Regions from separate parts of the Vibrio sp. QJM3NY_35 genome, predicted to be linked through region 3. Evidence: predicted binding sites of a transcription regulator. Region 3 holds the regulator's gene; each other region holds the start of a gene.
What was found. The regulator CRP, encoded in region 3, controls carbon source genes, mostly activating them, when cyclic AMP is high. The targets are predictions, from matches to a motif close to TGTGANNNNNNTCACA.

Region 1 (10,828 bases), 350 kb from region 3:
TATGTCTTTCCAACAAGAAGTGAGCAAACGTAGAACGTTTGCGATTATCTCTCACCCGGATGCGGGTAAAACCACGATTACTGAAAAAGTTCTTTTATTCGGAAACGCGATTCAAAAAGCGGGTACCGTAAAAGGCCGTGGCTCTAACCAGCACGCTAAATCTGACTGGATGGAGATGGAAAAAGAACGTGGTATCTCGGTAACTACGTCGGTAATGCAATTCCCATACAATGATTGCCTAGTAAATCTACTAGATACTCCAGGACACGAAGATTTCTCGGAAGATACGTACCGTACGCTAACAGCGGTTGACTCTTGTTTGATGGTTATCGATGCTGCGAAAGGTGTCGAGGATCGTACTCGTAAACTAATGGAAGTAACGCGTCTACGTGATACGCCAATCGTAACGTTTATGAACAAACTTGACCGTGACGTTCGTGACCCAATGGAAGTGCTTGATGAAGTAGAGAGCGAGCTAGGTATGGCTTGTGCTCCTATCTCATGGCCAATTGGTTGTGGTAAAGAGTTTAAAGGTGTTTACCACATTCACCGTGATGAAACGATCTTGTATGAATCTGGCCACGGCCATGAGATCCAAGAAGTTCGCATCATCAAAGGTCTAGATAACCCTGAACTAGACGAAGCTGTTGGCGAAGATCTGGCGAGCAGTGTTCGTGAAGAGCTTGAATTGGTTATTGGCGCATGTCCTGAGTTTGATCTCGATTTGTTCCTTGCTGGTGAACTAACGCCTGTTTACTTCGGTACAGCATTGGGTAACTTTGGTGTTGACCACATGCTAGATGGTTTGACTAAGTGGGCTCCGGGTCCTCAAACTCGTCAAGCTAACGAGCGTGATGTTGAAGCGACAGAAGAGAAGTTCTCTGGCTTCGTCTTTAAGATCCAAGCAAACATGGATCCAAAACACCGTGACCGTATCGCATTCATGCGTATCGTTTCGGGTACTTACAACCAAGGTATGAAGATGAATCATGTTCGTACTGGCAAGAACGTAAGTATTTCGGATGCGGTAACTTTCATGGCGGGCGACCGTGCGCGAGCTGAAAAAGCGTATGCTGGTGACATCATTGGCTTGCATAACCATGGCACAATCCAGATTGGTGATACCTTTACTCAAGGCGAAAGCTTGAAGTTCGCTGGTATTCCCAACTTCGCGCCTGAGCTATTCCGTCGTATTCGTCTACGCGATCCACTAAAGCAGAAGCAACTTCTAAAAGGTTTGGTTCAGCTTTCTGAAGAGGGCGCAGTACAAGTATTCCGTCCTATGCAGAACAACGACCTGATCGTTGGTGCGGTTGGTGTACTTCAGTTCGACGTGGTTGTAGCGCGCTTGAAAGCGGAATACAACGTAGAAGCTATCTACGAAGGTGTTAACGTTGCAACAGCTCGCTGGATTGAATGTGATGACGCGAAGAAACTAGAAGAGTTCAAACGTAAGAACCAAGCTAACCTAGCGTTAGATGGTGGTGATAACCTGTCTTACATCGCACCTACAATGGTGAACTTGAACCTAGCTTCTGAACGTTTCCCTGACGTTCAGTTCCGAGCGACGCGCGAGCACTAATAGCGACAGTTCCACATAACACTGTTGGATAATAATAAAGCCGAATTGCTTCTAGCATTCGGCTTTTTTGTTACACTAAGAGTACACCGTTTTGATGGAGTAAAGCGTGTTTGATCTCAATTTAGTAAAGCCATTCCTCTCTGTATATCAACAAAGATCGATAACCAAAGCTGCCGAATCGTTAGAGCTAACTCAACCTGCGGTCAGTGCTGCAATCAAGAGGTTTGAAGCGGTAGTTGGCTATGCGTTGTTCGTAAGAGTAGGGCGATCAATAGAGCCAACCTCAATGGCTCACAAATTGGCTGGTCAATTATCTGATGCTTTAGAGTTGATGGAAGGTGCAGTATCAAGAAAGCGTGATTTTACTGTTTATATGCCAGCTAACTTATTGCATAAAATGCCAATGCTTCATGGTGTCCAATTAGTCGAATCACCAATTTCCGTTGATAACGTCGTTGAAGATATCCGGTTAAATAGAGTCGATTTAGTGGTAGATACCGGTTTACAGAAACAAGCTAGCTTATCTTCTGAATTTGCGACAACAGATAGACTGTTATTGATGAGCGATCCCGAGGTTAGTCAGTTTGGTGAGCAGATTTCCATGGATGAGTTTCTTGCAGCACGGCATGTAACCTTAAAGTTACTTCGTCAAGATACTCAAATAGTCGACTTTCTTTCCGAAAAGAGCTTCACACGTGATGTGGCAATTGAAGTTCGCAATCTAACTAACTTGATATTGGCAGTAAAAGGAACTGACTATATTGCTGCGGTTCCGGTTAGCATGATCCATTTAGCAAAAACCATCGGTTTACAAATTCATGAGCCTCCATTTTCGATGCGTCCCATGGAGTTTGAGTTTTTCTATCACAAGAAGTATCAAACTAATGGGCAACATCAAGAGTTGCGAGAGAAGCTTAAACAGCTACTAAATAGCTAGAAATCGAAGGCTAAACCGAATTCCACATAGTTTTTGTTTTCAGGGTATATGGTGTAGGTAACGGACGGTTTTACGTACTTCAAGTTAAAGAATACAGCTACCTCGTGATAATGAATGTTGGTCCTAGTTTCATTTCTGATATGTCTAGGTCTCGTAGCAGTATCATCTTTAATGTAAAAATCTTGGGTATCTTTTTGGAATCCGATTTCTTGGTTGAATTTGTAAAGAAAGTCAGCATATTGAATCGGGCTCCACAGAGCGCCTACACTATAATCGAATGTGTCAGAGGCTCTATATTCGACGCATAAGTTTGGAACACAAGCATCGAAATCTCTATCCATATAGTTGTAGTTGATATCGCCAAGCAGTGTCCAATTTTCATGAATCAACGTAGCAACAAAAATGCCTGTTGTGATCTCATGTTCGCTGACTTTTACGGTGTTTTCAGTGTAGTACGTATCCCCTTGCCAGAATGAATATCCCAATCCTGCCTGCCAGTATTCTTGAGTATCGACCTCTCCAAAAACGCGCAATTTATCGGTGATTTGGTAGTTTATATTAAGTGTGGCAACTGTTTTTTCGTTGTCTGGATTTTGAGATAAGCTGACGGAAAAGATATCTGTAAAACGCTCAATAGATTCAACAAGAGTGTCATTTGCAGATGAATGAAAAGGAAAGGTGGAAGCAAGTATTAATAGAAGGCGTTTCATATTCAAATTCCGAATCGCTTTCCTTAGCTAGTGAGTAAAAACACCCGATAATAGCGTTCACTATTATCGGGTGAGAGGATTTAACTTGGTTTTAGATTAACCGCGTAAACGTTGTTGAATAGCGGATTTAGCTTTCTGTAGCTTGGTTGGGTCGATAGATTGCACTCTGTCTTTTACGTTGTTTTTAACCGCTGGAGGGAGTGTTACATCACCTCGGTCATTTATAACAATACCGTTCCCAAAAGTGACTGTTCCATTTATTTCATCTATGTAGCCTTCACCCACAATATTTCCGTGGCGATCTTTGATGTGAACGACACCACGGTCATCAGCTTCAGCTATATAGTCAGTCGTATGAGATTTACCATTTACCGTTACAACAATGTTGTCACCTTCTAACCCAGCTGAAATAGTTGGCTTTGCAGGGGCGTCGATTTGTGGCATATCAGCAGGTTTTAGGTGCTCATCGATGAAGTCTTTAGCTGCAGCAATTTTAGAACCGTCGAAGTGTTTCCAATCACCACCATTAATGCTGACATGAACACCACCATCGTGTTTACGCTGGTCGTTAACTTCAACGGTTTTTACACCGTCTTCAGTCACTTTCTCAAAGCGGTAGAAGTCTTGAACACCCGCGCCAATGTCGACACGAGTCCAACCCTCACCGACAATGCCGTTGCCGTATTCTGGGTCAGACAGTTGAGGCATATCAGCAGGCTTTAAGTGCTCATCGATGAAGTCTTTAGCTGCAGCAATTTTAGAACCGTCGAAGTGTTTCCAATCACCACCATTAATGCTGATATGAACACCACCATCGTGTTTACGCTGGTCGTTAACTTCAACGGTTTTTACACCGTCTTCAGTCACTTTTTCAAAGCGGTAGAAGTCTTGAACACCCGCGCCAATGTCGACACGAGTCCAACCCTCACCGACAATGCCGTTACCATATTCTGGGTCGGACAGTTGAGGCATATCAGCAGGCTTTAAGTGCTCATCGATGAAGTCTTTAGCTGCAGCAATTTTAGAACCGTCGAAGTGCTTCCAATCACCACCATTAATACTGACATGAACACCACCATCGTGTTTACGCTGGTCGTTAACTTCAACTGTTTTTACACCGTCTTCAGTCACTTTCTCAAAGCGGTAGAAGTCTTGAACACCCGCGCCAATGTCGACACGAGTCCAACCCTCACCGACAATGCCGTTGCCGTATTCTGGGTCAGACAGTTGAGGCATATCAGCAGGCTTTAAGTGCTCATCGATGAAGTCTTTAGCTGCAGCAATTTTAGAACCGTCGAAGTGTTTCCAGTCACCACCATTAATGCTGATATGAACACCACCATCGTATTTACGCTGGTCGTTAACTTCAACGGTTTTTACACCGTCTTCAGTCACTTTTTCAAAGCGGTAGAAGTCTTGAACACCCGCGCCAATGTCGACACGAGTCCAACCCTCACCGACAATGCCGTTACCATATTCTGGGTCGGACAGTTGAGGCATATCAGCAGGCTTTAAGTGCTCATCGATGAAGTCTTTAGCTGCAGCAATTTTAGAACCGTCGAAGTGCTTCCAATCACCACCATTAATACTGACATGAACATCACCATCGTGTTTACGCTGGTCGTTAACTTCAACTGTTTTTACACCGTCTTCAGTCACTTTCTCAAAGCGGTAGAAGTCTTGAACACCCGCGCCAATGTCGACACGAGTCCAACCCTCACCGACAATGCCGTTGCCGTATTCTGGGTCAGACAGTTGAGGCATATCAGCAGGCTTTAAGTGCTCATCGATGAAGTCTTTAGCTGCAGCAATTTTAGAACCGTCGAAGTGTTTCCAGTCACCACCATTAACGCTAATATGAACACCACCATCGTGTTTACGCTGGTCGTTAACTTCAACTGTTTTTACACCGTCTTCAGTCACTTTTTCAAAGCGATAGAAGTCTTGAACACCCGCGCCAATGTCGACACGAGTCCAACCCTCACCGATAATGCCGTTGCCAAAGTCAGGTGTATCGCCCCAATCAGGAATATCTAAGTCTGGATGGCTAACTTGATCTACTCGGTAAAGCTCGTCTCCATTGATTCCTACTATAAGTTTGCGATCGTTCACGACAATGGTTGCTGTACCATCGTTGTTAAGTGTCACATTGCTTGAATCAACATAAACCTCTTGCCCTGCAAGAGTCACAATATATCCACTGTCATTATCCGCGACTTTCCATGTACCAACACTGTCCATTGAAGTAGTGACTGGAAGCTCTGGGATTGTATTACCGTTGTCAGATGAACTGGAAGATGAAGAACTACTTAACAGCCCTGCAACCAACGCAGCCGAAGCTGCACCAACAGCAGCCCAAGTACCGTTTGATTGTTTTTCATAGGCTACGTCATCTAATGTTGCCGTAGTGCCTGGCGTTGCATTGGCGTATTGTTCGTTTAACTTATACTGAACAGAAGCATCAACAGCTTTCATTTGTCCATCAATAAGCTGAAGTGTTTGTTGGTTGGCTAGCTCAACGTCAACTTGGTAAGGTGCAGCAAAAGTGGGTGCAGCTAACACGCTAGAAATTGTAATGGCTAAGAGTGATGCTTTCATAAAGTAGGATCTCGTTATTTAATGGAGCGTCTTGCTATCAATGCCTCCTTGGCAAGTGCGTTTATTATTTGCTGTGGTGAGATTTTCAACAATATAGCCAGCTAGTGTTGATGCATAAATTTGATTTATACATTTATCTTTTATAGGTTGCTTATTGAACTTAATTATTATTTGTATGTGTAGAGTTGTTTTTATTTATGATTTGGCTCTCTAGGAGTTTGTGTGGATATAAGCGGATTAGAGCGTGTTGTTTTAATTTCAGAGGCTTGAGGTAAGTATGTTCAGTTGGATAAAAGCTTGGATTAAGAAATACGATAAGTGGTGTGAAGAGCTTGGATTAACGCCTGAGAACAAGCGCAGCTGCGTGGCTTATCGTCGTGATCCCCAAGGGAAACAAACAGAGAGTAGGGAAGATGACACAGCAAATAAGTGACTTTCCGCTGTTTGATACTCATTGCCATGCGGATTTTGAGGCGTTTGAGCAAAATATTGTAATTGATCAGGGAGCTACACCTGATCAAAGTATTGATAGCTATCTTAAAGAAGCGAAACAAGCTCAAGTCGAGAAGATTCTTATTCCTTCTATTGGCCAAAGTAACTGGAGGAAGCTCGATAAAATCGCCAAATCTTACTCTAATGTTTACTACGCCTTAGGTTTCCACCCTTACTTTTTAGAGCAAGCCAATGACGAGCAATTCTCAGATCTTCGACAATTACTCTCATCAAAAAGCCGTCAATGCGTTGCGATAGGAGAGTGTGGTCTCGACTTTTTTGTCGATGTCGAGCGGGAGAAACAAGAACGCTTTTTCATCCAACAAATGGAGCTTGCGAAGGCATTTGAGCTGCCTTTGATCATCCATGAGAGGAAGTCTTATAACCGACTTATTGAACTATTAAAGCAGCACAAGTTCACTTTTGGTGGGGTGATTCACGGCTTTTCAGGGAGTGAACAGCAAGCTTTGGCGTGGATCAAGCTCGGTTTCTATATTGGTGTCGGTGGAACGATTACTTACCCAAGAGCACAAAAAACACGCACAACCATCGCAAAACTGCCTCTTGAATACTTGGTATTGGAAACGGATGCTCCGGACATGCCCATGTATGGAAACCAAGGAAATGTTAATCATTCCAAACATTTAGTTACGATCTTAAATGAACTTTTTTTGCTTAGAAAAGAGCCAAAGCAATCGATTGCAGCGCAAATTTGGCAAAATAGCCATCGCTCATTCGGTATATGTGAATAAAATCGAAGGTTTTTGTTTATCGTTTGCGTAAATTGCACTGGGCTTGTGATTTGGCTCACATTTGTGTGTGAATGGTACATGAATCTTCTACGAAAGTGTGAGGACGGCATTACTTTATTAGTGGTCGCATGAGTATAATTGCCTCCGCTTTATAGCCCCATTTTGTAACACGCCAATAAATAACTAATAAGGAAGTCATAAACTATGAGCCTGTTTATGAGCCTAGTCGGAATGGTTGCACTGATCGCAATCGCAGTACTACTATCTGACAACCGCAAAGCTATTAATCTAAGAACAGTGGGTGGCGCTTTCGCTATCCAATTCGCACTTGGTGCATTCGTACTTTACATCCCTTGGGGTCGTGATCTACTTGCAGGTTTCTCTGCTGGTGTAGCAAACGTGATCGACTACGGTAAAGACGGTACTGGTTTCCTATTCGGCAGCCTAGTTAACTTCTCAGTTGACGGTATCGGTTTCATCTTTGCTTTCCAAGTACTACCAACTCTGATTTTCTTCTCTGCACTTATCTCTGTACTTTACTACATTGGTGTTATGCAAATTGTAATCAAAGTTCTTGGTGGTGGTCTTCAGAAAGCTCTAGGTACTTCTCGCGCCGAGTCTATGTCTGCAGCAGCAAACATTTTCGTTGGTCAAACTGAAGCACCTCTAGTTGTTCGTCCATTTGTTCCTAAAATGACTAACTCTGAACTATTCGCAGTAATGTGTGGTGGTTTGGCTTCTGTAGCTGGTGGTGTACTAGCAGGTTACGCATCTATGGGTGTACCTCTAGAGTACCTAGTTGCAGCGTCATTCATGGCAGCACCTGGTGGTCTACTATTCGCTAAAATCATCAAGCCTGAAACAGATACGCCAGATGACAATATCGCTGACGAAATGGACGGTGGCGATGACAAACCAGCTAACGTTATCGACGCAGCAGCAGGTGGCGCATCAGTTGGTCTACAACTAGCACTTAACGTTGGTGCAATGCTACTAGCATTCATCGGTCTAATTGCTCTAATCAACGGTATCCTAGGTGGCATCGGTGGTTGGTTCGGTATGGAAAACCTAACTCTAGAACTTCTTCTAGGTTGGATCTTCGCACCGCTAGCATTCATCATTGGTGTTCCATGGGAAGAAGCAACTATCGCTGGTTCTTTCATTGGTCAGAAGACAGTTGTTAACGAATTCGTTGCATACCTAAACTTCGTACCATACGTTGGTGAAAACGCTCAAGTTGTTGCAGCAACTGGTCAAGTTATGTCTGAGAAGACTCAAGCTATCATCGCATTCGCACTATGTGGTTTCGCAAACCTTTCTTCAATTGCGATTCTTCTAGGTGGTCTAGGTGGTATTGCACCAAGCCGTCGCCACGACATCGCACGTATGGGTGTTAAAGCGGTAATTGCTGGTACTCTATCTAACCTGATGGCAGCAACAATTGCTGGCTTCTTCCTGTCTTTCTAATTAGTTAGAAATCGATATATAGACGCCATAATAATATCGCCCCGTAGCAAGAAATTGCTGCGGGGCTTTTTTGTTTTTAGGCCTGCCGTTTTTAGTATATGCACGCGCTTATGCTTAGATTCGATGTAGGGTCTAGAATGTTTTTTTGAGATACAAACCGTTTGCGTTCTAAGGAGCACTACAATTTATTGATGGATACCTATAATGTATAAGCTAAAGGGATAGGGTGTCTCTGTTGGCAAGAAAGTAACCTCGAAATCAACTCGAACGTTATTCTTCTGGGATTAAGCCAAAATTAGCGATACGCTATAGATGTTAGACACAACATGACTGATTTGTTGTGCCATAGACCAATCTGGTACTGTGCGGTGACAAGGATTGCAATTGGTAGCGAAAGTTATCAAGTCTTCAGGGAACCAAGTCCGTTCATTTGTGGCTACTGAGCATTACTAAAATATCCATCTATACTGGATGGAGGGCGAAGTAGTTAACTATTTGAATATATTGATCGGAGATAGAAATGAGCGATTTAAAAGCAGCAGCTCTACGTGCACTTAAACTTATGGACCTAACTACGCTAAATGACGATGACACTACAGAAAAAGTAGTGGCGCTTTGTCATGACGCGAAGACTGCAGTAGGCAACACCGCTGCAATCTGTATTTACCCTCGCTTTATCCCAGCAGCTAAGAAAGCGTTGCGTGAGCAAGGTACTCCAGAAGTACGCATTGCGACTGTAACTAACTTCCCTCATGGTAATGACGACATCGAAATTGCTGTTGCAGAAACAAAAGCAGCGGTAGCGTACGGCGCAGACGAAGTTGACGTAGTATTCCCATACCGTGCTCTTATTGCTGGCAACGAAGAAGTTGGCTTTGAGCTAGTTAAACAGTGTAAAGCAGCTTGTGGTGACATCACGCTTAAAGTGATCATCGAAACAGGTGAATTGAAAGAAGAAGCACTGATCAAGAAAGCTTCTCAAATCTGTATCGAAGCAGGTGCAGACTTCATCAAAACTTCAACAGGTAAAGTGCCAGTAAACGCGACTCCAGAGTACGCGCGCATGATGCTTGAAGTTATTCGTGACATGGGCGTTGCTAAAACAGTTGGTTTCAAACCAGCTGGTGGCGTACGTACTGCTGAAGATGCAGCACTATACCTAGCAATGGCTGATGAGCTATTAGGCGCTGAGTGGGCAGACAACATGCACTACCGTTTTGGTGCTTCAAGCCTACTAACTAACCTTCTTAATACATTAGAAGTGACAGACCAAACTGCTGATCCAGCAGCATACTAATATCCCAATCGGGTGTAACAAGATTTAGTCTGTTTGGTGGAGTGGCGTTAAGCCACTCCATATTACCTCTTTCCCCTACAAACCATACTCACTAGAGTTTGGGAGGCACTAATGTATCTACCTCAAGAAATTATTCGCAGAAAACGTGACGGTGAAGTCCTAACAGCTGAAGAAATTAACTTCTTCATTCAAGGTGTGGCTAAAAACACGGTTTCTGAAGGCCAAATTGCAGCATTCGCAATGGCTATCTTCTTTAACGAAATGACAATGCCAGAGCGTATCGCACTAACGTGTGCAATGCGTGACTCAGGCATGGTGATTGACTGGAGCCACATGAACTTTGATGGCCCAATCGTTGATAAACACTCTACTGGTGGTGTTGGTGACGTAACTTCTCTGATGCTTGGCCCTATGGTGGCAGCATGTGGCGGTTTCGTTCCAATGATCTCTGGTCGTGGTTTAGGCCACACTGGCGGTACGCTAGACAAGCTTGAATCTATCCCTGGCTACAACATTACACCAACCAATGATGTGTTTGGTGCAGTAACGAAAGATGCTGGTGTAGCGATCATCGGTCAAACAGGCGATCTAGCACCTGCTGATAAGCGTGTTTACGCGACTCGCGATATCACAGCAACAGTTGATAACATCTCGCTAATCACGGCTTCAATCCTATCTAAGAAGCTGGCCGCTGGCCTTGATTCTCTAGTGATGGATGTAAAAGTAGGTTCAGGCGCATTCATGCCGACTTACGAAGCATCTGAAGAGCTAGCGAAATCTATCGTTGCAGTAGCAAACGGTGCGGGTACGAAAACAACAGCAATCCTAACGGACATGAACCAAGTACTGGCTTCTTCAGCGGGTAACGCAGTAGAAGTTCGTGAAGCGGTTCAATTCTTAACAGGCGAATACCGTAATCCACGCTTGTTAGAGATCACTCTAGCATCGTGTGCTGAAATGTTGGTGCTGGGTAACCTAGCTAAAGATTCAGAC
Region 2 (10,828 bases), on a different replicon from region 3:
GAGTAGTTTTAAAGGCCTGCTTGAGGCTATACATGAAGTATCGACGATTCGGTAACATCGTTAGCTCATCATGCATTGAGCGGCTATCTGCAATGCGGTACAGGCGATAAATAGTAAAGAAGGCAAACGCCAGCACTATCATTATGGAATAACCTACTAGCCTTACCGCTTGGATTCGGTACCAAGGTTCATCCATTAATACATGTTCGTTACCAGAAAGAGCAAGGTACCAACCACCATATGGGAAACTTACCTGTTCGGTGGCAAACGCATTATCGAACACATCCTGAGTACCATAAAAGACAGCGCCATCTTTACCTGAACTGTTTTTACCACGTATCGCAAGTTGATACTTGTTCTCGATCTTCCCGATTCCGACATCTTCAAACAGCTCGTCTAAGCCAATAGCAGCGCTGGATACACCCCAGTAATCTTGATTGAAAGGCGGATCTCGGAAGATCGGAGTACGTGTAATAAGAGCTTGCCCTCCTTGAAACAGCTCAAAGGGACCCGCAATAAACGTATTGCCAAGATTACGAGCTATCTCTACAGACTCCCATTGGTTTGGGTGATCGCGATAATTAATACCTAGGACCTGCTCATTACCTTCCAGAGGGTAAACAAAATTTAGAATGTCGTCTTTGGCGAGTGCGATAAGTCGAATATGGAAGCCATCTTGAATGATATTCTCAGCAATCTTGTCCCAGTTTTTCACTTCACCATCAGGGTTAATGGTCACTAAAGTCGAGAAATTATTGAGGATATACATATCCGACACGATCGCGACTTCAATCCGAGAACGAATAATGGATAGTTGCTTTTTTGCCTCTGAATACGATTCGTTTTTAAGAAAAGTTAATTGCTTGGCGTGAAAAAACTCAATCGCGCCTACTATCGTAAGGAAAAAAAGAAAAGATACTATTTTGGCAGACCACTGCTTGCTAGAACCACTTGGCATTTACGAACCTCTAACACTTTTGTTCTATATACTGCCTTATAACGGCTCATTTCTGGCTTATTGCTCCAGTATGCCGCTAAGTCACTAAAAATCTATACTAACGTCTACTATCTATCAAATATTGTGCCATTCATCACTTCAGGCCTGTTAACTATACTAATTACTTAATCAAAAAGGGTTAGTAAACCTTATAAAGCTTACATTGTATTGACTCAAACCTTACATTAAAGGATTCATCGATGTTATTTTACATAGACTATTAATCAGCTTGGTACCTCACGACATGAAGCTAAAAACGATTACACTGTGCACATTACTATCGGCCTCAATTACGGTCGCTGTTCACGCACAAGAGAACGCTCTGGCGACAAATGTATCGAGTATTCAATCCCAAGCCGATTCGCTCAATTCTCAAGAACAATCTTTCAAGCAATCAGCTGACCTCATTCGCGCTACCTACGAAAGCCAACTTTACACCCTGCCTGCATTCAAAGAGGGTCACTACGGACTACGCATGTATCGCCAGACATTAGATGATAAGTATTCTGCTGCGGTATGGAGTGACATGGCACGAGTGGCAAGCAAGCTCAACGCCCTGTCGAATGACGTTCAAACCATGGAACAAATCGTACTCTACTCAGAAAAGCGCGTTGCATCTTATGTTGGCGATAGCGATGAGCGCAGTGTTCGACGCTACAACATCACCAAGCACATGCCAGAATACCTCTACCTTGGCGTTGATCTTCTTGGCTCTATGGCGCGTGCCAATGAGTACGGTTTAGAGCACAAAAACGATGCCAAGCTGCGCGAAATCATTCGTCGCTATGATTTCTCACGATACGTGACTAATGAAGACATGGTGAAAGCGTGGGCGGCTCAATTAGCTAATCAGGTATACTGGCTGCGCCAGCTAGGTGAACAGGATGTCGTTGATGATTTCGTCGATACCTTCAAGAAAGCGTACCCAGACGATAAAGATAAAAAGCTCTCAAGCCAGCAATTCGGCAACAAGATCTATGGTATGACACACGTCATCTTTGGCGATTCTGAATACTATCAGCATCAAGTAAGCGAACAAGATCATCAATGGATCTACGATTACTTTAGGGAAAATATCGATACGATTCTGCTTCGAGCGAAAGAAGATGTGATTGCCGAGGTTGGATTAATCTTCTTATTGGCAGGTTTAGAAGATGATCCAGTAGTAGAGAAAACTCGACTCGCGATTCAAGCATCTATCGATGAGAAACAAGGCATGATCCCTTCAATTGCTGGCGATTTTGACCTGGAGTATGGTGAACACCGCAACGTGCTTGCGATCATGTTGCTCGATTGGCAACAAGTGAACGAAGCACCGACGTTCAAGGGCAACCCAAAAGTATTTACAACGATTCCTTACGGGCTCATTGAAAACCAGCCATTGAGTAAATAGTTACACCTAACTGGGTCTCTATAGAACAAAATAGCCGCATACCCTTCGAGGCCTGCGGCTTTTTGATGTCTATTAATAATATATGTTCAAAACCGAGAACAGCCATCCATCAAGCTCCTGACACGGCTTTGTTCATCACTATCGTGAAATCCCCTTCTGCATAGCCCTCCATTAAATAGACATCATCGCAGAGCGTTTTACAGAAACGATAGACACCTTGAGGGTGATAACTCATCAAGGTATTACGCGAAGGATACTGGCTTGAGTCGAGAAGATTAAAAATCACCGTCTGATTCGCCAATTCATACATGCGAGTAATCATGTTTGTCAGATAATCCGAGTCGCGAGAGATATAATTCAATGAGCCACTGGCGATAACCACATCATGTGCTTCTAGGTTTATATTACTCATGTCACCCGCAATGAACTTGCAGCGAGCTTCCGTGTAGTTTTGCTTGGCCTGTTTTAGAAAATCGGCATGTTGATCAACGCCTGTGTATGATTGAATGTGGTAAATGCTATCGAGCAGTTCAAACAACTCTCCATAGCCACACCCCAGATCCAAAACACTCTTCTTCTCAAAATCAGTCGACCGTGCAATGACTTCAAAGCGACACAACTGGCTCTCTTCGCTAGTCCAACCTAAAGCTTTAGCCTTGTCGCCATTCGAGCGGTTAGTCTGTTTTCGATGATAGCGATACACCTTCCAACGATCGAGCCAGTGCATTCAAATCAGCCCTACTTCAATGAACATCAGCACACCTTGATAAGATTAAGCTTTAGAACTTGAAGAAAAGAGCCCACCAATTTTATAACCGATCGCATAGCAAACCACGGCAACAGTGACAAATACCAATGCCGAGAAGAAATACGCTACAGACGCTGCGACACCTGCCCCCCACACGACACTGAACACCAAACCGAGATAAGCCTCTTTTGGCCACTGGTAGATAGGAAACTGAGCGCCGCCAGCAATTAGGTAAACCATCGCAAACAAGCCAATGAAGGTAACAATAAGACCGATGAGAACGCGAATGTTCATGGAGAGACCCTTGGTTAATTTAATCTTGGTTGCCGTACTATTAGTCGGAACGGAATATTCTTAATCGAAACCGAGTGTTCTTAATAGAAACCGGATTTTCTTAATTGAAGCCGAATGCTATTAAACGCAACCTGATGATATTCAAGTATATCGGATAAAAGAACGTGGCTCTATTACTCTTCCGAGTGAGCTTTTACTCACTATAGACAAATCACAGTCGACAGCCAAAACCAGATTTAGCCTGATTAACAGGCACAAAAAAGCGGACCCCCTCCTCACGTTAACTCCGTAAGCAAGATATCCGCTTTTACTCAATTTAGGCGCTTTAGCTGAATCTAGCTTAAAGCAAGATGAAAATACCCGCTAAACATGCACTCATTAGGTTTGCTAGCGTACCAGCAGCTACCGCTTTCAAACCTAGGTTAGCAACTTCAGCACGACGCTCTGGCGCCATCACACCGATAGAACCCAGCTGAATCGCAATAGAGCCGATATTAGCAAAGCCACATAGAGCAAACGTCACAATCACTTGGCTGTGTTCAGATAGCAATGCTTTGTTCTCAACGAAGTCGATGAAAGCAACAAACTCGTTCATTACGATCTTCTGACCAATGTAAGAACCCGCCATCAATACTTCATCACTCGGGATACCGATCAGCCATGCTAGTGGTGAGAACAGGTAACCGAAGATAGCTTGCAGCGTAATACCCGCAAAACCAAACGTTTCACCTAAGCTTTCTAGGCCCGTGTTCACCATCGCAATCACACTCACGAATGCAATCAACATAGTACCAACGGCTACCGCTACCTTCATACCGTTCATTGCGCCGCTTGCCAGTGCATCGATCACGTTGCTTTGGTCAGCTTTATCGAGTTCGATATGATCGTAGTCACTTGGTGTGCTGCGCTCAGGAACAATGATCTTTGCCATTAACAGACTACCCGGAGCCGCCATAAAGCTTGCAGCGATAAGATATTTAAGCTCAACACCAAGGCCAGCATAACCACCAAGTACACTACCCGCTACCGACGCCATACCACCGGCCATTACAGCAAACAGTTCCGAACGAGTCATAGACTTTAAAAAGGGACGAATAAGGAGAGGAGACTCACCCTGAGAAAGGAAGATATTACCTGTAGCAACCAGAGATTCAGCTTTACTTGTACCCAGCAGTTTTTGCACCGCTCCGCCCAAGATTTGAATCACTTTTTGCATAACGCCTAAGTAATAAAGCGCAGAAATCAAAGCACTGAAGAAGATAATGATTGGAAGCACGCGAACCGCGAAAATGAAGCCTTCAGTAGCAAGGTCACCGAAAAGGAATGCGATACCAACGTCTGCAAAACCAAGCAGGCTAGAAACACCATTACTTAGGCTTGTTAGCGCCAATTGTCCCCATGGGAAATACAATACTAAGGCTGCAAATCCGATTTGAAGTAATAGTGCACGAGAGACCGTTTTCCAGTTAATTGAAGAACGACTTTCAGATAGCAGGTACGCGCAAGCAATCAGTGCAAGAACACCGACAAAACCAAATAGAATATTCATAATGTGTCCTAGTAATCCTTAAAGAGTGAGCATGAGCCAAGCAAATGACATCAAAGGAACAGGACAAAGAACCGCAAGCAAAACGCTACGCGATGAAGGAGCTAACAGGGTTAGCGAATGTAACAACGAGTTGTTCATGTAAAAAATCACCTTATACAAGCAGTGGAACGTAGCTGGTCCGGTCCGTGGGGTCATTCACATATCCATGTGACGGCTTGTATTGGCTAAGCACCGGCTTAAAACCGGAAAAGAAGTATAAACAGTTAAGTGAGACTTTCATCACATTTTTTGACGCAAACGATCGCGCGGTCAAGGATTAAGCAAAATACATTGTTTGTCGTCATTTCCGTGCTTCAAAACTGTAAACAATCTGTAGGGAGTTGAATTTGTAATGTTAAGTCTTTAAGTATGTGAGCGTAACCTCTCGGTTAATTCTGTGTGATTCTTACTGCTTTTCTGTGCTCTGCCTCATTTCCCGAGACTTCAAGATTCATCTTAAGTTTAGATGCGTATATACTTTGTGTGATCTCACCAAATAATTATCTATAAAATACCAATAGAGCTGATTAGATATAACAGCCATCGAGACTAAGAGAGGAAACACGTGAAGAAAATGGAAGCTCCGCACGACATGAACAATGGAGCTAGATTCAAAACAAATAGACACGGCTATGTGACAGTAGTTGAATATTATAATACCTATACTGTTATTGTCGCGTTTGAAAATACCGGAAATATCCGCGCTATTAGTGCGGCAAAATTACGTACAGGTCAACTCACCGATCGTTCTGTTGCGCCTGAATCAATTATGATTGGTGAAAAGGTTGAATCGGTTAAACACGGGATATTAACCATAACCCAAGTTGAATCTGAAAATATTGTCGTCCTGACCAATGCCAATAACGAAGAAATTAGAATGTTATTGCCTGCCGTACAGAAAATGAAAGATAAAACTGAAGAAGTTGACAGTGAAAATGTTACCTCGCCAAAACCAACCTCTCTTAGCCAACTGACTAAAAGAAATAAAAAGACCAAAGACGTTAATAGCATGCTTAAGAAAATGCTTACTGACTACGGTCGATACGATTAATTCTCTATTTTCTACAATAAAGCCTCTATAGATTTATATTCTGATATAAAAATTAATTAAGCCCGCCTTTCTCAATAAAATACGTTGCATATTCGAGTGAAAAGTTAAATTTGATCAAAGTCTCACTCTGGATCTTTACTACAAATTAACGAGATCTCCATCACAATCTCATTTTAGCTTTGTGATGAAGATCTTATTGAAATCTGAATATTTCCATTACTATGCTCTCACACAATAAGAGAACGAAGTTTCTCAACCCCTAAAATCCAATTGAGACAAATATTATGAAAAAGATTCTTGTAGTTTGCGGTAACGGCCTTGGTACTTCTCTAATGATGGAAATGGCAGTAAAAGAAGTCGCTAAAAAAATCGGTTTCGAAGCAGAAGTTGATCACGAAGATCTATCATCTGCAGCATCAAGCAATGCGGATATTTGGGTTGCAGCAACAGACGTTGCAAACCAACTAAAAGACGCTGGTAAAGAGAACATCATCAGCCTTAAAAATATTTTTGACAAAGCATCAATTGAAGAACAACTAAAAACTTTCATGTAAGGTCAAAATTATGCAAAACTTTTTCGAGTTCATGCTCGGCTTATTAAAAGAGCCGGCGATCATGGTAGGTTTAATTGCTTTTATTGGCCTAGTTGCACAAAAAGCAGATGTTTCTACCATTCTAAAAGGCACAATTAAAACCGTAATGGGTTTCCTAATTTTAGGTTTTGGTGCTGGTGCTCTTGTTGGCGCACTAAATAACTTCTCAGTTGTATTTACTGAAGCATTCGGCGTAAGTGGTGTTATTCCAAATAACGAAGCAATTGTTGCATTAGCACAAGAAGCATTCGGTTATGAAATGGCTCTAATTATGTTCTTCGCATTCGTTGTGAATATTTTATTGGCTCGTATTACTCCTTTAAAATATATTTTCTTAACGGGTCACCACACAATGTTCATGTCTATGCTGGTAGCGGTAATCCTGTCTACAGCTAACATCGAAGGCACTGCTCTAGTCGCAATCGGCTCGATCATTGTAGGTTCACTGATGGTTATCATGCCTGCACTTGCTCAGAAATACACAGAGAAAGTGATGGGTACCGATCAGCTGGCGATGGGTCACTTCTCAACGTTCTCATACTTAGTATCGGGTTACATTGGTAGCAAGTTTGGTGACACTTCAAAATCAACAGAAGACATCAACGTACCTAAGAGCCTAATGTTCCTGCGTGATACGCCCGTTGCTGTAGCAACAACAATGGCCATCTTCTTTATGTTTGCTTCAATTGTTGCTGGCGGTGACTTTGTTGAAACAGTATCAGGCGGTCAAAACTGGGTAGTATTCACCTTCATGCAGTCTCTTGTATTTGCCGGTGGTGTTTACATCGTACTGCAAGGTGTGAAGATGCTGATAGCTGAAATCGTTCCTGCATTCAAAGGTATCTCTGACAAACTCGTACCGGGCGCAAAACCTGCTCTAGACTGCCCTATGGTATTCCCTGTAGCACCAAACGCGGTACTTATCGGTTTCCTTTGTTCTTTCGCTGCTGGTCTACTAGCAATGACAGTTCAAGGCGCGCTTGGCTGGACAATCATTGTAGCGGGCGTTGTTCCACACTTCTTCGTAGGTGGTGCAGCAGGCGTTTACGGTAATGCGACAGGCGGTCTACGCGGTGCAGTTCTTGGTTCATTCACGCAAGGTCTGTGTATCTCTTTCCTACCAATGCTACTGCTTCCAGTACTGGGTGGCCTTGGTCTTGAAGCGACAACGTTTGCTGACTTCGACTTCGGTGTTGTTGGTCTTATCCTAGGGTGGATTGTTTCATGAGCTTATTCGATTTAATTGGTAACCAAGGCGTTATCATCAACTCTGAAGAAAACCTAACGGTTGATGCGGCAATTGATGTGACTTGTTCAACACTGCTAGCGAGCAACAAAATTGAAGCAAGCTATGTTGAAGCTATCAAGCAAAAGCATAAGGACATTGGCGCGTACTATGTTCTAGCACCAAAGATTGCGATGCCTCATGCTCGCCCTGAAGATGGTGTGAACGAAGCATCACTGCAAGTAACGGTATTCAAGAAGGGTGTTGATTTAGAGTCAGAAGACAACGGTGACGTTTACCTTTCGATTACTCTGGCAGCGATGGACTCAGATAGCCACATCCATACGATTATGGCGCTATCAGAGTTGTTCCAGAATGATGATGACATTGATGCCATCATCGCAGCGGAAACTGAGCAAGCGATCATCGAGATCTTAAAGCGATACTAATCTCGATCTAAAGATCCTGATAAGCCCCCATGAAAAAAGCGATAGCCTCGGCTATCGCTTTTCTGTTTCTGGTGCTTCGTCATTTCGACCGAGTATGAATTTAGGCATCACACCTCGAAAACATTTAATGGCGTTAAAACGCGTACATTCGTTTATCTGTTGATAATTCAAAGCAATATTGCGCGTGTTTATTAAGGCACTCAAACACTTCTCGATCCAACTTAAAATTATCAACGTGGTCCGTCAAAATAGCGAGTGTTTCTTCTAATGTCATACCTGCACGATAAGGGCGAGACTGAGTTAGCGCTTGAAACACATCCACTACAGCAACAATTCGACTGGGTTGATCCAACTCTTCAGCCGTTTTGCCCATTGGGTAACCCGAACCATCTAACCTTTCATGGTGATTAGATGCCCACTGACAAACCTGAGGTGAACTGAACAACTCCTGCAATGCGAATCGAGTGTCCGTTGCATGGCGTTTAATACAGCAATACTCTTCTTCAGTAAGTAAATCCGGCTTATGCAGAATGTCATTAGGGGTTTGCAGTTTACCGATATCATGAACCAACCCAGCCAGATAGAGTTTACGCTGAGTGGTGTATGAATAACCCAGCTGTTTGGCGAGGTATTCTGAAAGCTGCCCAACCTTCAAAGAGTGCTTAAAGGTAAACGAACTTTTGGTATCAACGACGTTGGCAATAAATTCGGCAAAGGCCACTGTTTCATCCAACGACATCTGTTGAGAGAAGAATGGCACAGGCTCAAAATTATCCCTCATGTTCTCGATGTATGGGATCTCCATAGAAAACCAGAAATCATCTAGGTCGACCAACTCACACATGTGTTGAACAAGGTTGGTTTCGAACATCTCATCGGCTTGTTCAGTCAAACGTTCAATGATGCTCGCTTTGCCATCGGGTGTTAGGTTTCCATAACGATCAGAAGAAGTTATGCCGTATAGATAATCCACTCTATCAGCAAGCATCACGATAGCTGCTAACTCTTTTTCTAACTCGCTGATATGAATAGCCTTTAGCTCAGACCACGGAGTATGGTGATAAAGAACCGGCTTAGCGAATATAGAAAGAACTGGACACTCTTTTAATATTTGGTAGCCCTTTTGACAATGGTGATAGCTTGAGTCAGGTACAAACCCAGACGTTAAACTGAGCTGTTCATCAATTTGCGAGACACCACAGTCGTGAATCAAGCCTAACGAAAACGCGAGCTGCGCTTGCTCTTCTTCCCACCCCACACTCAGAGCACATCGATACGCGATGTAGCCCACTCTCTGTCCATGATTTTTACTTTCGAAACCGACGTTATCAAGCGCCTTAGCAATACCGAATAGAGCCTTCCTTAGGTCCACGGTCACGTCCTGGCAATGTTGATTCATTATTTAAGCCTAGCATTTTTATAGTTTTTATATATTTAGGCCGTTAATACTAATGCATAGCTAATGATTATATACACAACTATTGTAAGGTTTAATGAGTTTCGTGATAGATCTAACGTATCACGAAAAATCCGTGCTACAAGTGGTTGCATATTAAAAATCATGCGACATTATAGCCTGCCGACTAAGATTCGCTTAAGTTAAGCAGCCATAAGAAAAGGAAAGACATGTTTAAAACGGTTATCGACAACGAACTCTCCATCGCATTGGTTGAAGAGAGCTTCGCTTCTCACTACGCGGAAATCTCACAAAGCCAGAGTGAGTACCTAAGCCAATGGCTCGTGTGGCCGCCACATTGTAAAACCGAGCAAGACTTTAGGCTCTTCATCCAACGCTCGCTACACGATTATGCGGAAGGGAAGAGCATGACTTGTGCAATCGTGTATCAAGACAAGGTCGTCGGTAACTGCAGTTTCAATACCATTGATCATGATAAGCAAAAGGTGACCATAGGTTATTGGTTATCTGAGACATACCAAGGAAAGGGGATTGTGACGCGCGTTGTCCAGAAGCTGATTGATATTGCTTTCAATGAGTTAGATATGGAAAAGGTCGAGATATCAGCCGCAACTGGTAACCAAAGCAGCCGTAAGGTTTGTGAGCGCTTACATTTCACGTTAGAAGGTATCATCACGCGTAACGAGAACTTGAATGGTCGCATCGTTGACCACGCTATTTATGGCCTTCATCGCTCTAAATTCTAAGCTCTAAGCTCTAAGCTCTAAGCAGTAGTAACTAAGAAGTCACTCGCTTGTGAATCGGAATATGAAAAAGCCACGGCATAAGTCCGTGGCTTTGTTATTTGACGAGCCTGAAAAGCTCTTAAAGCTCCAGCTTATGCGATCTTAGGAATCACGATACTGAATTTGGCACCACCATGGTTGCTGTCGTCGATTTTGATATCCCAAGAAAGCTTTTTAGCCGCCGATAGAGCAATCGCGAGGCCTAACCCCAATCCACCGGTGGTCGACGTTCTGCTTGAGTCTAGTCGAGAGAACGGAAGGAATACCTCATCACGCCTATTCTCTGGT
Region 3 (10,828 bases):
CAGAAGGTAACCTAATACTGAACCCAAACCGGCGCGCTGTGCGATAGGAACCGCAACCACAGCAGCCGCTAAAAATATAACGCTACTTTGTAGAAAATCATTAGTCAGAGCCATCATCTGCTCCTATATCTTGTAGCGGGTCTCGCAACCAGTTTCGATATTCTTCTGCATGCTGGTAACGCGTCATATCGGTAACATTTCGTGCCCAGTGTAAAACCAAAGGGGATATCCAGTTCATCTGACACAAAGAAGCGGTGAGCTCAAACGGTTGCAAGATCTCTTGTAATGGATATTTATTATAGCCTGCGGCACCAAACGCCTCTTCTTTACCACCGGTAGTAATCACACTGCGCCAGTGTTTGCCTTTAAGCGCACTTTGCTCACCAAACGCAAAACCCTTGCCTAACACGCGATCAAACCACTCTTTTAACAATGAAGGGCAGGAATACATAAACAGAGGATGTTGAAACACGATCACATCGTATTGAAGGAGCAATTCATGCTCATAAGGCACATCGATAAAGAAGTCTGGGTAGATGGCGTAGAGATCATGAATTTTGACATGACCGAGCGACTCTACCTTCTTAATCATCATCTGATTAGCAATAGAGGTTTGCGGCTCTGGGTGCGCATAGATGATCAACACCTTTGGCAAGACTTTGTCTGTCGAGGGAGTATTACTCATTCCTTTGAAACATTCCTTTGAGGGCTAAACGGTGGCAAGGCCACAAGAATTTAAGCAAAAGTTATTAATATGTTATTGGCATCATAACGCAAATTGCATTGTGATCGACTTTTATCTGGTTTCAGCCTACTATGCAGGCGTCTGTTCACCTCAAATTTCTATGCTATTTCAATTATGATTACTTTCTCTGATATTCAATTGCTACGCGGCGGTAAGCCACTCCTCGACCAAGCATCTGCGACTTTTCACCCTGGCGACAAGATCGGTTTGGTTGGTAAAAACGGCTGTGGTAAATCTACGCTATTCGCCTTAATTAAGGACGAACTGTCTATTGATGCAGGTTCATTCAGCAAACCCGCTCATTGGGAGATGGCTTGGGTTGCTCAAGAAACCCCAGCGTTAGAAAGAACAGCAATTGAATACGTGATTGATGGCGACCGTGAATACCGCGGCCTTGAAGACCAACTAGAGAAAGCTGAACAAGCCGACAACGGCACATTGGTAGCAGAAATCCACGGCAAGATTGAAACCATTGGTGGTTACAGCATCAAGGCGCGCGCTGCCGAGTTACTGGACGGCCTAGGCTTTAGCCAAGAACAAATGACATGGAACCTGACTCAATTCTCAGGTGGTTGGCGCATGCGTTTGAATCTAGCGCAAGCCCTACTATGTCGTAGTGACCTGCTGCTACTCGATGAACCGACCAACCACTTGGATTTAGACGCTGTAATGTGGCTAGAGCGTTGGTTACAAACCTACCCTGGCACGCTAGTACTTATCTCGCACGATAGAGACTTCTTAGACCCTATCGTCAATCGTATCGTGCATGTTGAAAATCAACAGCTCAATGAGTACACGGGTAACTACTCATCGTTCGAAACACAACGAGCGCAAAAACTGATTCTGCAACAAGCGATGTATCAAAAGCAGCAGAAACAGATGTCTCACATGCAGAGCTACATTGACCGATTCCGTTATAAAGCTTCAAAAGCTCGCCAAGCGCAGAGCCGTATAAAAGCGCTAGAGAAAATGGAACAAGTGTTACCTGCTCAGTTTGATAACCCATTCAGCTTTGAGTTTAGAGAACCAGACGCACTACCAAACCCAATCATGATGATGGACGAAGTATCAGCGGGCTATGATGACAATCTGATTCTAGAGAAGATTCGCCTGAACCTAGTACCAGGCAGTCGTATTGGTCTGCTTGGTCGAAATGGTGCTGGTAAATCAACGTTGATTAAGCTGCTTTCTGGCGAACTGAAACAGCAAGGTGGTGAGCTGAGCTATTCGCAAGGCGTTAAGATTGGTTACTTTGCGCAGCACCAATTAGAAACACTGCACCCTGAAGAAACACCGCTACAACACATGATGCAGATTGCCCCTAAACATACCGAGCAACAACTGCGTGATTACCTAGGTAGCTTCGGTTTCCAAGGCGAAAAAGCGCTCGATAAAGTAGCCCCCTTCTCTGGTGGTGAAAAAGCGCGTTTAGTATTAGCGCTACTGGTATGGCAAAAACCAAACCTGTTGCTACTCGATGAACCAACCAACCACTTAGATCTCGACATGCGTCAAGCGCTGACTTTTGCCCTGCAGACGTTTGAAGGCGCAATGGTTATCGTATCGCACGACCGTTACCTACTGCGTGCAACTACCGATGATTTATACCTTGTTCACGACCGCCAAGTAGCACCGTTTGATGGTGACTTAAGCGATTACTACAAGTGGCTAACCGAACAGCAGAAAATTGAGCGCAAAGAGGCACAAGCATTGGCACCAGCAAAAGACGGTGCCAACAGTGCAGCAGCGAAAAAAGAGCAGAAACGTAAAGAAGCCGAGTTCCGTAAACTGACGGCACCACTGCGTAAAAAGCTGACTCAATTTGAAAAGCAGATGGATAAATTAACGCAGGCTCTTGAAGAAGCCGAGCAAGAATTATCCGACACTTCACTGTATGAAGCTGAAAATAAGGCTAAACTGAATAAAGTACTCGCTCTCCAAGCGAGCAGTAAGTCACAGCTAGAAGAAGTTGAAATGGATTGGATGTCCACTCAAGAAGAGCTTGAGCAGATGGAACAGGATATGGATAGCTTATGAGCCCAGAGCACGCCCCAATATCACTAACACTGGAACGACTATGGCAATTTAGCCTTCAATATTACAGTGTGCGCGGTGTAAAGGATGCGTGCCTAGCTTTGCAAAACCAATTCCACGGCAACGTCAATCTACTGCTGCTTCTCAAATGGCTTGATGAGCAGCAATTGTCTTTTGCTGAAGAGGAGTGGCACAAAGTACACCAGTGCTTAAGCCGCTCTGAAACCCTGCTTCATAGTTATCGAGAGCTACGTAAACATCTCAAAGCACACGTTGTCGACTCACTATACCGTGAAGCCTTACAGTTTGAGTTACAGCTTGAAAAGCAACAACAGTCCGATCTCGTCGACTGTATAAACTCCCTACAACTTTACGCTAACCAGCAATCACCGCTCGCGTTTCAGTACTGTCGTTTATTAGGAGCAGAAAACCTCTACGACGCTTTTTCTGAACCAGCACCTCAGCCCTAGCTCATTCTCTTTCCTTTTTACTCAATCAAGATCCAAGCTTAACTGCGCCCTGTCTCTCTTCATGTGCATGCACTGACTAATATGCACAATGAAGTTTTTAAGGCACCTAACATTGATATTATTCAACTGGTTACCCATAGCCTGTTTTTGTATCTCGTACAAGTGAAAGCCTTGCGCTTATGCCGAGAATCAACCAAGCTCAAATAAAAACGTGGGCGTTTCACTGCAAGCTCAACACGTTATCAAAGCCCATCAAAGAAGCATGGATCGTTTTTATGACAATATTTACCGCAGCCGCTGGTCTCTCTAATCCGCACTTACAAACCTTAGTGCCACGGTTTATTAGAAAACAGGCGCTGTTTCATCCTCACTGGCAAACCTTAGAAACTCCCGATGGTGACTTTCTTGATCTTGCTTGGAGCGAATCACCCGACGGTGACAACCCAAGCAATGATGATCGAAGTAACAAGCCGATATTCGTTCTATTCCATGGTTTAGAAGGTAGCTTTGAGAGCCCTTACGCCAACGGACTGATGAATGCATTTGCTAAAGATGGTTGGTTATCGGTAATGATGCACTTCAGAGGCTGCAGCGGAAAACCCAATCGCCTGGCTCGCGCTTACCATTCAGGTGAGGTCGAAGATGCGCGCTTTTTCCTAAGACACCTACACGCGCAGTTTCCGAATAACCCTAAGGTTGCGGTTGGCATATCTTTAGGTGGAAACATGCTGGCGAACTATTTAGCTGAGTACGCAGACGACCCATTGCTGTCGGCGGCGACAATCGTATCTGCTCCATTTGACTTAGCGTGTTGCTCTAGTCGCATTGAGCGCGGTTTCTCCAAGCTTTATAAGAAGTACCTGCTCAACTCTCTAAAATCGAATGCGCTAAAAAAAGTTAACTTGCTACAGGAAAAACTTGGCATCACAGCTGAAGCCATCAAGAACATAACCAAACTGTATGAGTTTGATGAACGAATCACTGCGCCTCTGCACGGCTTCAAAAATGCCCAAGACTATTATGCGCAATGTTCTGCGCTGCCTAAGCTCAATAAGATTAAACTGCCGACGCAGATCATTCATGCCAAAGACGACCCTTTCATGACCGATGATGTGATCCCAAAATTCGTTCTGCCCGATAACATCGATTATCGACTGTTTCAAAAAGGCGGCCATGTTGGGTTTATTACTGGCAGCACACTCAAGCCAAGATTTTGGTTAGAAGAAGCCTTGCCTGCCTACTATGAAAGTATCCAAGATTCGGCATAATGACCGAGCCTTAGTAAATAGAAGCAAAACATTACTAAGCACACGCATTTCTACATCAATAAACCTATTTATGAACATAAAAGAGAGAAGTATTTATGATCATCCCATGGCAAGACATTGCACCAGAGACACTGGAAAACCTCATCAAAGAATTCGTGCTGCGTGAAGGCACAGACTACGGCGACGTAGAGGTTTCACTGCAAAACAAGATTGACCAAGTGAAACATCAATTAGCTTCAGGAGAAGTCAGCATCGTGTTTTCTGAACTCCATGAAACCGTTGATATTCAAGTCACAAAACGCTTCTAAGCTGCGCTCATAAAGGAGCCGTGTTATAGTGGTAAACGATTGCTAACAAGTAAGTTACTCAAAAGACAAGGGTTGTCATGTCCGCTAAACATCCAATTATTGCGGTGACGGGTTCATCTGGAGCCGGCACCACCACTACCTCAGAAGCCTTCCGTAAAATGTTCAATATGATGGACGTGAAGGCAGCTTGGGTTGAAGGGGATAGTTTCCATCGCTTCACACGTCCAGAGATGGATGTCGAGATCCGTAAAGCGCGCGAGCAAGGTAAGCACATCAGCTACTTTGGTCCTCAAGCCAACGACTTTGGTGCGCTAGAAGAGTTCTTCCGTAAATACGGTAACGAAGGTACAGGTAAAGTAAGAAGCTACCTGCACACCTTTGATGAAGCCGTGCCTTACAATCAAATGCCGGGCACCTTCACGCCATGGCAAGAGATCCCGGAAAATTCCGATGTGATGTTTTACGAAGGCTTGCACGGCGGTGTGGTTGATGGCGACATTAACGTTTCTCAACACGTCGATTTGCTGATCGGCATGGTGCCCATCGTCAACTTAGAGTGGATTCAAAAATTCGTTCGTGACACTCGCGATCGTGGTCACTCACGCGAAGCGGTAATGGACTCCATTGTTCGTTCAATGGATGATTACCTCAACTACATTACCCCGCAATTTTCGCGCACTCACATAAACTTTCAGCGTGTTCCAACCGTAGATACATCGAACCCACTTAACGCCAAAGGAATTCCAAGTTTAGACGAAAGCTTCGTAGTTATACGTTTGCGTGGCATCAAAAACGTCGATTTCCCCTACCTTCTGGCTATGATTGATGGCTCTTTTATGTCTCGCCATAACACGCTAGTGGTGCCAGGCGGCAAGATGAGTTTTGCTATGGAGCTCATTGTGAGGCCAATCCTGCAACAACTTATCGAAACCGGAAAAATAGGTTAACAAAACGACATTCTGGTTGATTACTTTTCATACCGTGATCATGTGCACAATTTTGCGTAAAAAATCGTAGCTTGGTCACGATTAAAATCAAGAAATAGTACCTGAAAAAGGATACTATTCTTAAACGAAACACAAGATAGCTTGCAGCGCTCAACGAGTGCTCTTATCCTACAAGTCAATCCAGGCTTAGCTAAAATACGGAAAGCGGCAAGCATACCCTGCAGAGGAAGTGAGATATTATGGTTCTAGGTAAACCTCAAACCGATCCAACATTAGAGTGGTTCCTTTCACACTGTCATATTCATAAGTACCCTTCAAAAAGTACTTTGATTCATGCTGGTGAAAAGGCAGAAACCTTGTACTACATCGTTAAAGGTTCTGTGGCAGTTCTTATCAAAGACGAAGAAGGTAAGGAAATGATTCTTTCTTACCTAAACCAAGGCGACTTCATCGGTGAGCTTGGCTTGTTCGAAGAAGACCAAGAGCGTACTGCTTGGGTTCGTGCTAAATCTCCTTGTGAAGTAGCTGAAATTTCTTTCAAGAAATTCCGTCAACTTATCCAAGTGAACCCAGATATCCTAATGCGTCTTTCAGCGCAAATGGCAAACCGTCTACAAGTAACTAGCCAAAAGGTTGGTGACTTAGCGTTCCTTGACGTAACAGGTCGTATCGCTCAAACGCTACTAAACCTAGCGAAACAGCCAGATGCAATGACTCACCCTGACGGCATGCAAATCAAGATCACTCGTCAAGAGATTGGCCAGATCGTTGGTTGTTCTCGTGAGACAGTTGGTCGTATCTTGAAGATGCTAGAAGAGCAGAACCTAATTTCTGCACACGGTAAAACTATCGTGGTATACGGCACTCGTTAATCTCGATTAACTGAGCCAAAAATTTGAAAGCCACCAAATGCGAGTTTGGTGGCTTTTTTGTTTTCTTAAGATCTATAGAGCAGATACGAGATGCGAATAGAACACCTACAGCTTCCAAGCACAAACTGTCTCGAAGCGAAGCGTACTCGCATCTATAGGACAAAATCCGTGCTCGTATCTTTCTTTAACCGTTGGTGCTCTCAAAGATTTTGTCAGCTGATGCTGCAACAAAACCTGTGTAAAGCTCACCGTTGACCATCGCATAACGCTTAGCGAACTCATAGAAGCCCCCAGGAATCATCTCATTGCCTTCAACAAATGAAACTGGGACTTTGTCTGCCATTGTTGATGATTGCTCTAATAAGACCTCTGGAGAGCCTTTAACCTGACCGCCAGATGCATTGATCGTGAAGCCTGACTCGCTCAGGTAGTCATTCACCGCCTGCACTTCATCAAATTCATTTAGCTGGTTCACACTCACCGTAAAGTGGTTTGCACCATATCCATGAGCCGCGAGCCAAGACGCGTATTCGCTCTCTTTTGCGAGCACTTGGAAGTCAGCGAAGCTCAAATCCCAAAGACGACCGCCAAACAAGAACTCATGGCCTTGAAGCTTACTTGCGTCCACTTGCTCAACCAACTTAGCAACGATCTGTTGCAAGTCACTTGAACACTCTTCTACCTTCAACTCACTAATGAACACTTTTGGTTGTTTTGGATCTGGGTGCTCGTAATGTTTAGCCACTAACTTCTTACTCTCAAACAAGTAGTCGCCACACGCCTGATAGCCTAATTCAAGGAAAGGCTTCGCTAATGTTTCAATACCCAAAGGAGCAACATTGAAAGTACGCAGTGCAATGTGATCATTAATCAGCGCTTCGTCTTCTTTCAGCAAGTGATGCACTTTCTCAGCCGATGGACAAAGCCTGTGAATGTAATCGTCCCAAAGTGATTTAAAGAGTAGATCGGGCGTCATGGTGACTCCTTGTCAGAGGTTCTAGCAAGCTAGTAATTTGGATTAGAGAGGGAGAGGCTGAGACACAGAGTCAGCAGCCATCAGCCTGTGACATACTTTTTCTATTATTATCTACCGCCCAATCTAGATGTCGGACGTGATGGAAAAGGGAAGCGATAACACCACTTCCCTATTTCAAACTTAACGCATGAGCCTAGGACTCATTAGCCTAAATTAAAGCTCAATACCCGGGCTAAACGTTGCCGGAAGTTGAGTTTCGCCACCTTCCATTGAAGCCATAGGATAAGCACAGTAGTCCGCTGCGTAGTAAGCACTTGGGCGTAGGTTGCCCGAAGCACCCGGGCCACCAAACGGTGCATCACCACTTGCGCCTGTTAGCTGACGGTTACGGTTAACAATACCCGCACGGATATGGTCCACGAAGTATTCCCATTCAGAATCATCTGTTGATACTAAGCCAGCAGATAAACCAAAACGAGTGTCGTTAGCTAACTCGACCGCTTGCTCTAGCGATTGGTAACGAACCACTTGCAGTAATGGACCGAAGTACTCTTCATCTGGCAGTTCTGCAATATTGGTTGCATCGATAATGCCCGGAGAAACAAACGCCGCTTCACCCGCTTTTGCTTCGACTAGACTTACACCGCCTAACGATTGCAGATTCGCTTGCGCGTCCAGAATGAACTTAGCCGCAGCTTCAGAGATCTGTGGCCCCATGAAGGGTGCTGGCTCAGCGAATGGCTGATCGACACGAATCTTCAAGGTCGCAGCAACGAGCTTATCCAGTAGTTGATCGCCCTTCTCTCCAACAGGAACATATAAGCGACGTGCACATGTACAACGTTGACCCGCACTGATGAAAGCCGATTGGATGATAGTGTATACCGTTGCGTCTGCATCACCGTATTGGTCGCTGATCACCATAGGGTTGTTGCCGCCCATCTCTAGTGCCAGCATCTTGCCCGGTTGGCCCGCGAATTGACGGTGTAGGATATGACCGGTATTGGCACTACCTGTGAATAGTACGCCATCAAGACCTTTAGCATCGGCTAGTGCGATACCTGTCTCTTTAGCACCCTGTACTAGGTTGATTACGCCAGCAGGAAGACCCGCTTCTTGCCATAGCTTCATTGCAAACTCACCCGTCCAAGGTGTCTGCTCTGAAGGTTTGAATACTACGGTGTTCCCTGATAGCAGAGCTGGAACAATATGACCGTTAGGTAGGTGACCTGGGAAGTTGTAAGGACCAAATACCGCCATTACGCCCAATGGACGGTGACGAAGTACAATTTGGTTGCCCGCCGCTTCACGTGAAGCTTCACCGGTACGTTCGTGGTAAGCACGAATAGAGATAGCGATTTTACCCGCCATTGCACCCGCTTCAGTGCGAGTTTCCCAAATCGGTTTGCCCGTCTCTTTTGCGATGATCTGTGCAATCTCTTCGCTGTTCTCTTTTACCTTCTCAGCAAAGTTCAACACGATCGCTTCACGCTCTGCAAAGCTCAATTTTTTCCAAACCAAGAAGGCTTCACGAGCTGCTGCTACTGCAGATTCAACCTGTGCTGGTGTTGCGCTATCACCTTGCCACACTACTTCATTATTGTATGGGCTTACTGATGTCATGGCGTCACCTTGACCTGCCACCCACTGTCCTGCTATCCACTGAGTCATACTTCTATCCTTAAAATCTTCGACAGATAATCGCCGCTCTTACTGAGCCAACATGCGAACGAATTCGCCTTCTTTTACTTCAAGAGCGCTTGCTACTTCAGATGATAAAATCACTGTGTCGCTTGCTTGGTCATACGCGCCTTTCGCGGCTACTGCGCGGAAGTTCTCAAACGAGGTATTACCAATTAGGAAATCTTTAGAGCTAGAATGCTCTGCAATTTGAACCTGTGCTCGAATCGCATGACGCACTGATTCAATGTTTCTTAAATCACACTCAACCGTTGGGCCTGCATCAAAAATGTCGACATAGCCACGGTTAGTGAAACCTTCACGTTCCAACAACTTAAGTGCAGGGCGCGTATTGTCATGAACCTCTCCGATCACCGCCTGAGCTTCTTTGCTCAGTAGGTTCACATAGATAGGCAGCTTCGGCATAAGATCAGCAATGAAGCCTTTCTTACCAATACCGGTTAGGTAATCAGCAAGCGTGAAATCAATCGAGAAGAAGTGCTCTTGCAGCCATTGCCAGAAAGGAGAATTACCTTCTGCATCCGATACACCACGCATCTCAGCAAAAATCGTTTTCGAGAAACGCTCTGGGTGTTCAGCCATCAGTAGGAATCGGCATTTCGACATCAAACGACCGTTCAAACCACCACGGAAGTCAGGGCGCAAGAATAACGTGCAAATTTCACTGCATCCGGTGTAGTTATTACCGAAAGTCAAAAGCTTCACGACGTTATTAACGCCAAGCTTCTGCGAGGAGTGAACCACTTTGCTGATGTGATACGAGTAAAACGGAACATCCCAGCCGATTGAAGCTTCGATTCCTGTGGTACCGGCGACTTCACCCGTTTCAGTATCAAAGCCAACCATTAGGTAGCCTTCATCACCGGGTTCAGTCACGTCTTGTTTGGCAAAGCTGTATTCAGAGTGAGTAATACGGTTAGTTAACAGTTCTTCGTTAACCGGAAGAGATGTGAATCCGTGACCAGATTCAACCGCGCAGGTATGCAGCGCATCGTAATCAGATAATTTTATTGGGCGAACAACTAGCATCAATATTCCCTCCAGATGCAAAATAGGCCCAAAACCAGAAGCTTGGACCTTTAGCAGAACGTCATGGGATCGCTCTATTGGCGATCATTCCTATGACGCCGCTCAGGCTAAACTAGCGTAGCAATTGCTTTGTCTAGTTTTGATAAGCCTTCTTCAATTTCTTGTGTAGTAATAACCAGTGATGGCGTGAAACGAACCACGTTTGCACCCGCAACCAGTACCATCAAGCCTTGTTCGCCTGCTGCTACTAATACGTCACGTGCACGGCCTTGCCACTCTTCGTTAAGCGCAGCACCTAGTAGTAGGCCTTTGCCACGAACTTCACTGAAAATTTGGTACTTATCGTTAATCTTAGCAAGACCATCACGGAACAATGCTTCGCGCTCTTTCACGCCAGCTAATGTTTCAGGTTGGCTAACCACATCAACAACCGCTTCTGCAACAGCACACGCCAGTGGGTTACCACCGTAAGTAGAGC

Region 1: AC3CH3_RS12235 (NupC/NupG family nucleoside CNT transporter) is a predicted target of CRP. The motif match lies at 7,116-7,131, and genes of this name have one in related genera.
Region 2: AC3CH3_RS16920 (NupC/NupG family nucleoside CNT transporter) is a predicted target of CRP. The motif match lies at 5,250-5,265, and genes of this name have one in related genera.

The regions. Positions count from the first base shown of each region.
Region 1 is NZ_CM173507.1:2,728,385-2,739,212, reverse strand. It holds gene prfC (peptide chain release factor 3) at 2-1,582, shown strand; gene AC3CH3_RS12260 (LysR family transcriptional regulator) at 1,689-2,519, shown strand; gene AC3CH3_RS12255 (hypothetical protein) at 2,516-3,229, opposite strand; gene AC3CH3_RS12250 (hypothetical protein) at 3,326-5,827, opposite strand; gene AC3CH3_RS12245 (DUF5363 family protein) at 6,105-6,260, shown strand; gene AC3CH3_RS12240 (TatD family hydrolase) at 6,241-7,071, shown strand; gene AC3CH3_RS12235 (NupC/NupG family nucleoside CNT transporter) at 7,276-8,538, shown strand; gene deoC (deoxyribose-phosphate aldolase) at 9,059-9,835, shown strand; gene deoA (thymidine phosphorylase) at 9,947-10,828, shown strand, end outside.
Region 2 is NZ_CM173508.1:333,902-344,729, forward strand. It holds gene AC3CH3_RS16900 (diguanylate cyclase domain-containing protein) at 1-958, opposite strand, end outside; gene AC3CH3_RS16905 (DUF3541 domain-containing protein) at 1,242-2,390, shown strand; gene AC3CH3_RS16910 (class I SAM-dependent methyltransferase) at 2,500-3,117, opposite strand; gene AC3CH3_RS16915 (hypothetical protein) at 3,163-3,432, opposite strand; gene AC3CH3_RS16920 (NupC/NupG family nucleoside CNT transporter) at 3,773-4,981, opposite strand; gene AC3CH3_RS16925 (hypothetical protein) at 5,595-6,071, shown strand; gene AC3CH3_RS16930 (PTS sugar transporter subunit IIB) at 6,356-6,625, shown strand; gene ulaA (PTS ascorbate transporter subunit IIC) at 6,636-7,892, shown strand; gene AC3CH3_RS16940 (PTS sugar transporter subunit IIA) at 7,889-8,338, shown strand; gene AC3CH3_RS16945 (HD-GYP domain-containing protein) at 8,472-9,737, opposite strand; gene AC3CH3_RS16950 (GNAT family N-acetyltransferase) at 9,965-10,501, shown strand; gene AC3CH3_RS16955 (sensor histidine kinase) at 10,633-10,828, opposite strand, start outside.
Region 3 is NZ_CM173507.1:3,074,069-3,084,896, forward strand. It holds gene kefB (glutathione-regulated potassium-efflux system protein KefB) at 1-114, opposite strand, end outside; gene kefG (glutathione-regulated potassium-efflux system ancillary protein KefG) at 101-685, opposite strand; gene AC3CH3_RS13995 (ABC transporter ATP-binding protein) at 860-2,782, shown strand; gene AC3CH3_RS14000 (TIGR02444 family protein) at 2,779-3,249, shown strand; gene AC3CH3_RS14005 (hydrolase) at 3,525-4,517, shown strand; gene AC3CH3_RS14010 (YheU family protein) at 4,613-4,825, shown strand; gene AC3CH3_RS14015 (phosphoribulokinase) at 4,903-5,772, shown strand; gene crp (cAMP-activated global transcriptional regulator CRP) at 6,012-6,644, shown strand; gene AC3CH3_RS14025 (2-oxoadipate dioxygenase/decarboxylase family protein) at 6,829-7,620, opposite strand; gene astD (succinylglutamate-semialdehyde dehydrogenase) at 7,834-9,291, opposite strand; gene astA (arginine N-succinyltransferase) at 9,331-10,350, opposite strand; gene AC3CH3_RS14040 (aspartate aminotransferase family protein) at 10,458-10,828, opposite strand, start outside.